3 regions of the Oceanimonas doudoroffii genome follow, and region 1 is predicted to be linked to each of the others. Evidence: predicted binding sites of a transcription regulator. Region 1 holds the regulator's gene; each other region holds the start of a gene.
The links. The regulator MetJ, encoded in region 1, represses methionine synthesis genes. The targets are predictions, from matches to a motif close to AGANNTCTAGANNTCT.
Positions count from the first base shown of each region.

Region 2: metA (homoserine O-acetyltransferase MetA) is a predicted target of MetJ. The motif match lies at 1,336-1,351, and genes of this name have one in related genera.
Region 3: B6S08_RS04490 (DUF1852 domain-containing protein) is a predicted target of MetJ. The motif match lies at 1,904-1,919, and genes of this name have one in related genera.

Region 1 covers NZ_NBIM01000004.1:57,831-61,108, forward strand. The annotation lists gene metL (bifunctional aspartate kinase/homoserine dehydrogenase II) at 1-422, opposite strand, end outside; gene metB (cystathionine gamma-synthase) at 423-1,583, opposite strand; gene metJ (met regulon transcriptional regulator MetJ) at 1,760-2,086, shown strand; gene cysQ (3'(2'),5'-bisphosphate nucleotidase CysQ) at 2,118-2,936, opposite strand; gene nudE (ADP compounds hydrolase NudE) at 2,936-3,278, opposite strand, start outside.
Region 2 covers NZ_NBIM01000005.1:187,303-190,580, forward strand. The annotation lists gene B6S08_RS14265 (cation:proton antiporter) at 1-322, shown strand, start outside; gene metA (homoserine O-acetyltransferase MetA) at 354-1,307, opposite strand; gene B6S08_RS14275 (CinA family nicotinamide mononucleotide deamidase-related protein) at 1,449-2,624, shown strand; gene B6S08_RS14280 (phosphatase PAP2 family protein) at 2,655-3,278, opposite strand, start outside.
Region 3 covers NZ_NBIM01000001.1:978,020-981,297, reverse strand. The annotation lists gene B6S08_RS04500 (LysE family translocator) at 1-361, shown strand, start outside; gene B6S08_RS04495 (LysR family transcriptional regulator) at 565-1,449, shown strand; gene B6S08_RS04490 (DUF1852 domain-containing protein) at 1,997-2,980, shown strand; gene B6S08_RS04485 (methionine synthase) at 3,008-3,278, shown strand, end outside.

The DNA of each region.
Region 1 (3,278 bases):
ACCCGCGCCAGCAACCGGGACGACCACAGCTCGCCGAACGACTGAATAAAGCTGCGCTGGCCGTCGTCCAGCCGGCTTTGCTCCAGTACCCGCGCAATGGTGACGATATCGTCATCCAGGGCCGCCAGCAGCGGCGCCGCCTCGGCCTCGGGCAGTGAGGTTTCAATCAGGTTGCGCTGAAAGGCATGCAGCCCGGCCAGCGCCTCGGGGGCGGCGGTGTCGCCGCTGGCGAACAGGCTGAGCAGCTCGATCAGCCGGTTGGTGGTCTTGCCCGGGGCCGACACCACGATCAGGGCGTCGGGTTGTTGCAGTTTGTGAATAATGCCGGCTACCCGGTGAAAACAGGCGGCATCGGCCAGGCTGCTGCCGCCAAACTTGTGCACCGGTCGCTGAACGCCGGCCTCGGGCTCGAGAATGGTCATTTACTTGCTGAGTACCTTGAATGCGTTTTCCAAATCGTGGATCAGATCACCACCGTCCTCAATGCCGACGGACACCCGCAGCAGCTGCTGGCTGATGCCGGCCTCGGCCAGAGCCTCCGGGCTCATGGCGGCGTGGGTCATGGTGGCCGGGTGGGCGATCAGGCTTTCCACCCCGCCCAGGGATTCGGCCAGGGAGAACAGCTGCAGCTGCTGCAGGAAGGCCTTGAGCCCGGCCTCGTCGGCATCCAGCTCAAAGCTGAGCATGGCGCCAAAGCCGGCCTGCTGGCGAGCGGCAATGTCGTGGCCCGGATTGCCCGGCAGGCTGGGATGATACACCGCCTTGACCCTGGGCTGGGTTTGCAGAAAGGCCACCAGCGCCTCGGCGTTTTCACAGTGCTGGCGCATGCGCACCCCAAGGGTGCGCAGGCCGCGCAGGGTCAGGTAGTTGTCAAAGGCGGAACCAGTCAGGCCCAGACAGTTGGCCCACCAGCGCAGTTGCTCGGCCAGATCCGGATCCGCCGCCACCACGGCGCCACCCAGGGCGTCGGAATGGCCATTGATGTATTTGGTGGTGGAATGCAGCACCAGGTCGGCGCCCAGTTTCAGCGGCTGCTGCAGCGCCGGCGACAGAAAGGTGTTGTCCACCACGCTGAGCGCGCCCACGGCCCGGGCGGCGGCGCACAGCGCCTGAATGTCCACCACCCGCAGCAGCGGGTTGGACGGCGTTTCAATCCACAGCATGCGCGGCTGGCGCGCCATGACCGCGGCCAGGGCGTCGGCATCGGTCTGATCCACATAGGCCAGTTCAAACAGGCCCTTGGCGGCCAGGGAGTTGAACAGCCGCTGGCTGCCGCCGTAACAATCGTGGGGCACCACCAGCAGGTCACCGGGCTGCAGCTGTGAGGTCACGATCAGATTGATGGCGCCCAGGCCACTGGCGGTGACCGCCGCACCGGCACCGCCTTCCAGGTGGGTCAGGGCGTCAAGCAGGGTCTGGCGGGTGGGGTTGCCGGAGCGGGCGTAATCGAACTGCCGCTTCTGGTTGAAGTCGGCAAAGGAATAGGTGCTGCTCAGGTAGATGGGCGGTACCACGGCCCCATGCTGCGTGTCGCTCTCAAGGCCGGTACGAACGGCGTGGGTCTGAGTCTTGTAAGTCGGCATGTCCTTCTCCTTTGCGCACGGCAGCCTGAAACGAAGATTTTCAAGAAGCGCACAGTAACCCAGGGAACAAAAGCCGTCAAGCCATCTGGACGGCTGAAAGGCTTTGCCGTTGGATTGCCAATACAAAAAGCAGGGGTTACAATTCGCCGGAATTAATTTCCGAACGCAGGTGGACGATGAAAACTGAATGGAACGGCGACTATATCAGTCCTTACGCCGAGCACGGCAAGAAAAGCGAGCAGGTCAAAAAGATCACCGTTTCCATCCCGCTCAAGGTACTCAAGGTACTGACCGACGAGCGCACCCGTCGTCAGGTCAACAACCTGCGCCATGCCACCAACAGCGAGCTGCTGTGCGAGGCGTTTCTGCACGCCTACACCGGCCAGCCCCTGCCCCAGGACGACGACCTGCGCAAGGACGTACCCGACCAGATTCCGGCCCACGCCCGGGAAATCATGACCGCACTGGGCATTGAAATCGAGGATTTCGGCCAGGACGATTAAACAAGGGCGGCCATGGCCGCCCTTGTTGTATTCAGGCTTTCCCCCGCAGAATCCGGTTCCAGGGCAGGCCTTCGTCCCCCAGGGTGATGAAGTTGGGGTTGATCAGGCTGTCGCGCTCGTTATAGCTGAGCCGCGCCAGTCCCAGATCCAGAATGCGTCCCCCCGCCTCTTCCACAATGCACTGGGTGGCGCCGGTGTCCCACTCGCCGGTGGGGCCGATACGTATGTACAGATCCGCCTCACCTTCCGCCACCAGGCACGACTTGAGCGAGCTTGAGCCCAGGGGCAGCAGGCGATAGTCCAGATCGTCGGTAAGCCGGGAGCGCACCCAGTCCACGTTCTGCCGTCGGCTGATGGCAATGCACAGGCTGCCCACCGGCTTGTCGGCGGCATAATGCCGGGCGTGGATTTGGATGACCTCGCCATTGGCCTCCTTGAAGGCCCCCTGGCCATGCACCGCGTAATACATAAGATCGTGTACCGGGCCATAGACCACCCCCAGTACCGGCTTGCCGTGTTCAATCAGTGCGATCATGGTGGAGAAGTCACCGCTGCCGGCAATGAACTCCTGGGTGCCATCCAGCGGATCCACCAGCCAGTAGCGGGGCCAGGTGCAGCGCTCGGACAGCGGAATGTTGCCGCCTTCTTCCGACAATACCGGCACGTCCGCCAGGGCGCGTAGGGCCTGGTCGAGGTAAGCATGGGCGGCCAGATCGGCGCTGGTTACCGGGCTGTCGTCGTCCTTGCTTTCGGCCTGATACTCGCCGCTGTTATACATTGACAGGATCAGCCTGCCGGCCTCACGGGCTGCCGCCTTTACCCCCGGCAACAGGGCACTGGTATCCATGATTATTCCTCTTTATTCAGCCAGTCCTGCAATAAAAACAGGCCGCAGATGCTGCGCGCCTCGGAAAAGTCGGGTCGGGCCATCAGCTCGTCCAGCCGGCTCAGGGGCCAGGGCACCACTTCCAGCGGTTCGGGCTCGTCCCCTTCCCGCTGTTCCGGATACAAATTCCGTGCCAGTAGAATGTCCATGCGGCTGCCAAAGTAACCGGGGGCCAGGCTGACCTGCTTGAGCGGGACAAGCGTACGGGCGCCGTAACCCACCTCTTCCATCAGCTCCCGGTTGCCCGCCTCCAGGGCGGTCTCACCGGGATCGATAAGCCCCTTGGGAAACCCGAGCTCGTAGCTG
Region 2 (3,278 bases), on a different contig from region 1:
GTCGGTGCCCCTGGTACTGGCCGGCCGCTTTGCCAGTGTAGCAATACCTTATATCGGCTTTCGTCGGGTGCGCAGCTACAACAGATACTCGGTACGCATTCTGACCTGGGGCGGCTTGCGTGGCGGCCTGTCACTGGCCATGGCGCTGTCAATTCCGGCGGGGATCAAGCTGGGCAGTGACGGGCAGGTGGAGCTGAGGGATCTGATCCTGATGATGACCTACGCCATCGTGCTGTTCTCGATTATCGTGCAGGGCATGACCATCACGCCGATGATCAACAAGGCCAAGGCCGCCGAAAAAGCCGGCTTTCCCATCGATTAACAATAAAGGGGCTGATGCCCCTTTTTGATGTTCAGTCTTCCCAGTCTTTGGTCAGGGTATCGCCGGCGGCGCTCAGGGTCTTCAGATCGTAGGGGGTCAGCTGATAAACGTGGTAGTTGAGCCAGTTGGAAAACAACAGGTGACCGTGGCTGCGCCAGGTAGCCCGGGGTGCATTGTCCGGGTTGTTTTCCGGGTAGTAGTTCACCGGCATGTTGGGCTCAATGCCCACGGACAGATCCCGCATGTATTCCTGATGCAGGGTATCCGGATCGTATTCCGGGTGGCCGGTCACGAACACCTGACGGCGATCCGGACTGACCGCCAGGTACATGCCCACCCGTTCTGAGCCGGCCAGCACCTTGAGGTTGGTTTTCTCACGAATCAGATCCAGCGGAAAGTCCGCATAGCGGGAATGGGGAGCCAGAAACACATCATCAAAGCCGCGTACCAGGGGCTCGAACTGCCCCATGTTCTGGTGTTCATATACACCGGAAAGCTTTTCCAGACGAGTGCGTTTATCGAGGCCGTAGAGAATTTTCAGGCCGGCCTGGGCCGCCCAGCACAGGAACAAGGTAGAGGTCACATGGCTCTTGGACCACTCCACGACCTGTTCAATCTTGTCCCAGTACACCACATCGCAGAAGTCGGTCAGCCCCAGAGGCGCGCCGGTAATGATCAAACCGTCGTAGAACTGATCCTTGATCTGCTCGAAATCGAAGTAAAAATGTTCCAGGTGTGACTGCGGCGTATTCTTTGATGGCCGGTTGTCGATGCGCAGCAGATCCACTCCGATTTGCAGCGGCGAGTTCGACAGCATGCGCAGCAACTGATTCTCGGTTTCAATCTTCTTCGGCATCAGGTTGAGCAGCAGCACCCGCATCGGTCGTATATCCTGATTGACCGCGCGCGTCTCCGTCATCACGAAGATATTTTCTCGGCTCAGGACATTGGCCGCCGGCAGGCGATCCGGAATTCTGATGGGCATGTGCTTACTCCATGTACTGCATCGGTAGAAAAGTCTAGACATCTAGAAATCTACAATAAGGGCCGCCGCTTGTCACCAGCTAGCTGTGTTGCGCCGGCAAGATACGTTAGAATTTGGGCGTTTTTCTTCAAGGATTTGCATATGGACCCCGTGATTGAACTGGTCAGCACCGGCGACGAAGTGCTCACCGGCCTGATAACCGACACCAATGCCGGCTGGCTGTCACAGCGGCTGCTAGAGCAAGGCTGGCAGGTGCGCCGGCGTTTTACCGTAGGCGATGACAAGGCCGATCTGGTGGAGCTGTTCGAACAGCGCAGCCACCACGCCGATATCGTGATCGTCAATGGCGGCCTGGGACCGACCTCGGACGACATCAGCGCCGAGGCCATGGCCGAGGCCGCCGGCGTGTCGTTGGCCCTGAACCAGCACTGGCTTGAGGTGATGCAGGAGAAATACAACAGCCGAAACCGCATCATGCCGGAAAGCAATATCAAGCAGGCCATGCTGCCCGAGGGCGCCGAGCTGGTGGACAACCCCGTCGGCACCGCCTGCGGCTTTGCGGTGCAACACAACCGGGCGTTGTTTTTCTTTACGCCCGGAGTGCCGTCCGAACTGAAGAAAATGATGGACGAGGAAATTCTGCCGCGATTGCGCAGCCGACTGGGTCAGCAGGGCCGAAGCCAGGTACAACGCTACTTTTTGTTCGGGCTGTCGGAGTCGGGCCTGAGCGACCGACTCGACAGCCTGCCCTGGCCGAAGGGGATTACTCTTGGGTATCGCGCCAATGCCCCCACCATAGAGCTGAAGCTGATTATCGATACCGATGACCACGAGGCCATCGCCCAGGCCGAGACCCAGTTGCTGGAGCAGGTGGGCAGCCACCTGGTGGCCCGTGACGAGCTGACATTCGATGCCCTGGCGGCACAACTGCACAACCGGGATCTGGTGATATTTGAAGACGCCAGCGGCGGCCGCCTGACCGACACCCTGCACACCCTCACTGCCGAATTTGAAGGCCATTACCTGGCCGGGCTGCCCGATAGCGCCGATGACCTGGCACAGTGGCTGAAAGGCTCGGGTCGGACCATTACCCTGGCCATCGGTGCCGAGGGTCCTCAGGGCATTCCGCTGGCGCTGCTGACCGAGCAGGGCTGCGAGGCACAAACCCTGAAAATGCACTTTCGCGATCCGCTGATGCGTCGCCGGCTGCTGGCCTTTGCCGCCTTTGACATGCTGCGCCGCCACCAGCAAGGGCTGCCGGTGATCATCGACTATGACATTCTGCCTCGCAGCGAGCAGGTTAGCCTGCCACGGTAACCACAAGGGCGGCCTGACCGCCCTTGTGGTTTAACCCTGAAGTTGCCAGCGCCGCAGCAATTTCTCAGCCGGGGCCACCAGGGTTTCGGTCAGCCAGTGGGCCAGCGGCGTGTGGAACAGCCAGGCGGCGGTGATCAACGCCAGGGGGATGGAGCCACAGAGAAAGTCGGTGAGCCAGTGGGCCCCGGACATGACCCTTGGCATGGCCAGGGCCAGCACCAAGGGAACCACAGCGTAAAGGTAACGACGCGGAAAGCGATAGAGGGCAAACAGCAAAAAGGTGGCGAAGCCAATGCCGTGATCACTGGGAAAGGAGTCTCCCGAAGCGTCCTTGGCCTTGATATGGGGCACCAACTCACTGATCCGTTCCGCCTGCTCAAATACCTTGGTTGGACTCGGCCGTTCAATGGGCAGCGCCTTGCCCGCCGCCGCCTGCAGCGAGAAGCAACCAGCCATGATCAACAGCAAGCAGCAGATACGCGCCCGCTCTCTGCCCGATGCCAGCCAAGCGTGCCGAAACACGAACAACGCCATCAACAGCGCCACCGCACCGTCAATCCAGCGCTGATTGACGAAGGCTACCAACTCGGCAAAGCCAGGCTGCGTCACTAGGCGGCCGTTGAACCACCAAAACACACTTTCATCCAGTTCCTG
Region 3 (3,278 bases), on a different contig from region 1:
ATCCACTACGCCGGCCAAGGCGGACGACGCCAAAGTGGGGCAAGCCGCCCTGTCGTTCCGTTCAGGCCTGCTGATGCAGTTATGTAACCCCAAGGCGCCGGTCGCAATCCTGCCGATTGTCACCGTTCAGTTTCCGGCTGTCGGTATCAGCGGAGCAGGTATTGCCTTATGGTCGGTACTGCTGGGGGGGATGGCGCTTGGAGCCCCGGGTAGCTACCTGCTGCTGGGCGCACGACTTGGCAAGCTCATTCGGACACCGGCTTTTTTTCGCATGCTTAATGCATTAATGGCGCTACTGCTGGTTTATGTTGGCTGCAATATCGTCAACGCCCAACTTGGAGTGTTTCAAGGCATGTCGTGATGAGCTGTCTTGCTCGAGTGAGGCTGTAAACATTCCGGCTCTTTTTTGAGCAGTAATATCAATCAGCGGGCATTATCGAGTTTCGAATTGACCGGACATTCATGGGCGCATGAGTGAAATATTAATGATGAAAATAATGATGTATTTTTACTGAGTCATGAATTATATTCATTGATCTGGGTGCTATAGACCGGAGTTAAGGCATGTTGGAGAGGTTTCATCTTGAAGTACTGGCAGCAATCAAAGAGCAAGGAACGTTAACTCAGGCTGCTGAGTCATTAAATTTATCTCAGTCTGCCTTGAGTCACAGCATTAAAAAGCTGGAAGGTCAGCTCAAAACACCTGTTTGGCAAAAAGAAGGCAGAAACTTGCGGCTTACCAATGCGGGTGAACAAGTATTGACTCTTGCGAACCGGGTATTGCCACAATTTAAACATACTGAGCATTTATTGCGCCAGATAGCGACAGGCGAAATGGGTTCACTGCGCATCGGCATGGAATGTCATCCTTGCTATCAATGGTTGTTAAAGGTCATTGAACCTTATCTTGAAAAATGGCCAAACGTTGATATTGACGTAAAGCAGGAATTTCAGTTCGGTGGCCTGGGTGCTCTCTATAGCTACGAGATAGATATCCTTGTTACTCCCGATCCCTTATATAAACCCAATCTGACGTTTATACCGGTATTTGATTATGAACACAGACTCGTCGTTGCATCATCCCATTCCCTTGCGACGCAAGACTCGGTTATGCCTGATGAGCTGAATGAAGAGGTGTTGTTCAGCTATCCGGTAGAGCCCGAGCGACTGGATATTTACAGTCAGTTCTTAAACCCCGCCAAATGTTCGGTCAAAAAGCACAAAACCATCGAAACGACGGAAATCATGTTGCAGATGGTGGCGGCAGGCAGAGGCGTATGTGCTCTCCCTGGTTGGCTAGTGGATGAATTTGCCAAACATATGGCCATTAAGAGCCTGCGATTCGGCAAGCATGGCATAAAAAAGCAAATCTTTTTGGGGGTGCGAAAAGGCGAAGAACAGATTCACTACCTGAGTGACTTCATTGCTCTGGCTCAGAATGTCAGGTAATGACTCAGCCTTGCTCGATCTCGCATATTTCCAAGCTGATACTGCTGTGGGCACTGTAAGGTGGCGCTGCCTTCTATACAGGTAACCCTGTCTCTCCTTCTCCTGAACTGGCCCACTGACGAACGGGCTCACGAAGTGAGCCCATGATAAAGTACGGCATTACCTCAGCAACTGCTGGCAGTGCAACCGAATCCTGGTCCATCGACGTTTACTGACCTGCCAGATGGATGAAGAGGCTACCCGCTAGTGGTGCCGCCACTTTTCAACCGACAGAACCGGCCTGTACTGCCGGGCTGCAGCCTGCTCTGTCAGCGTCCCATACCAAGAACGTGGCACATCGTTCGACCGAGAGCCTTGGCTTACCACAAATCATGAAATTTGTTCATGTATTTATGAAATCAAATCATTATTTTTCATGTAACCGTCCCTGTATAACATACTCATGCTTAGCTCTAGACATCTGGACTTCTGGATAGAAAAGAATCGTCAGGCCCAGAAAGAGCAAGAAACAAATTCAGGTTTTATCTCGGAAATTGGATGCCAGACTATGAGTAACGAATTTACATTTACTATCAACAGCATTGCCTTCGACGAACATTATCAGCCGTCAGACAGTACGCGTATTACTACCAACTTCGCTAACCTTGCCAGAGGCGAGAGCCGTCAGGAGAACTTGCGCAACGCCTTAACGATGATTGATAATCGGTTTAATGCCCTGGCGAATTGGGATAACCCCAAAGGGGATCGTTATTCAGTCGAGCTTGAAATTATTTCTGTTGATATGGATGTTGATAGTGAAGGCAACGGCCAAAGTTTTCCCACGATTGAAGTTTTGAAAACAAATATTGTTGACAATAAAACAAAGAAACGTATTGAAGGTATTGTAGGTAATAACTTCTCCTCTTATGTTCGCGATTATGACTTTAGTGTATTGCTGTTGAATCATAATAAGGGTAAAGCCAGCTTTAGCATTCCAGATGGTTTTGGTGATCTGCATGGAAAGCTCTTTAAGTGCTTTGTGAATTCTCCTGCCTACAAACAACACTTTACTAAGCTACCTGTGATATGCCTCAGTGTTTCAGACAACAAGACCTATCATCAGACCGAAAATCAGCATCCCGTATTGGGTGTTGAATACCTGCCCAATGAGTCATCGCTGACGGAGCAATATTTCAAGAAGATGGGGCTGAAGGTGCGCTATTTTATGCCGCCACATAGCGTCGCGCCTCTGGCTTTCTTCTTCTTTGGCGATTTGCTGAACGATTACAGCAATCTCGAGCTCATCAGCACCATCAGTACGATGGAGACATTTCAGAAGATCTATCGGCCTGAGATTTATAATGCTAATGCCGTGGCAGGGAAATGTTACAAGCCTAACCTGAAAAACTCGGATCATTCGTTGACGCAAATTGTTTATGATCGAGAAGAACGTAGCCAGTTAGCGATCAAACAGGGAAAGCTTGCTGAGGAAAATTTCATTAAACCATACCAGTCTGTTCTGGAACAATGGTCTGCCAGTTACGCATTGTAATTAACGATAACTTAAACGGTACCTATCATGAAAAAATTATTACCTACTTCCACTGCCGGAAGCTTACCCAAACCATCCTGGCTCGCACAACCCGAGACACTGTGGTCACCCTGGAAATTGCAAGAAGAGGAACTTATCGAAGGCAAACAGGATGCGCTGCGTGTGTCGCTGCATGAGCAGCTACAAGCAGGTATTGATATTGTCAGTGATGGCGAGCAAACGCGTCAGCATTTTGTCACTACCTTTATTGAACACCTCGACGGTGTCGATTTTGAAAAGCGCAAGACCGTTAAAATTC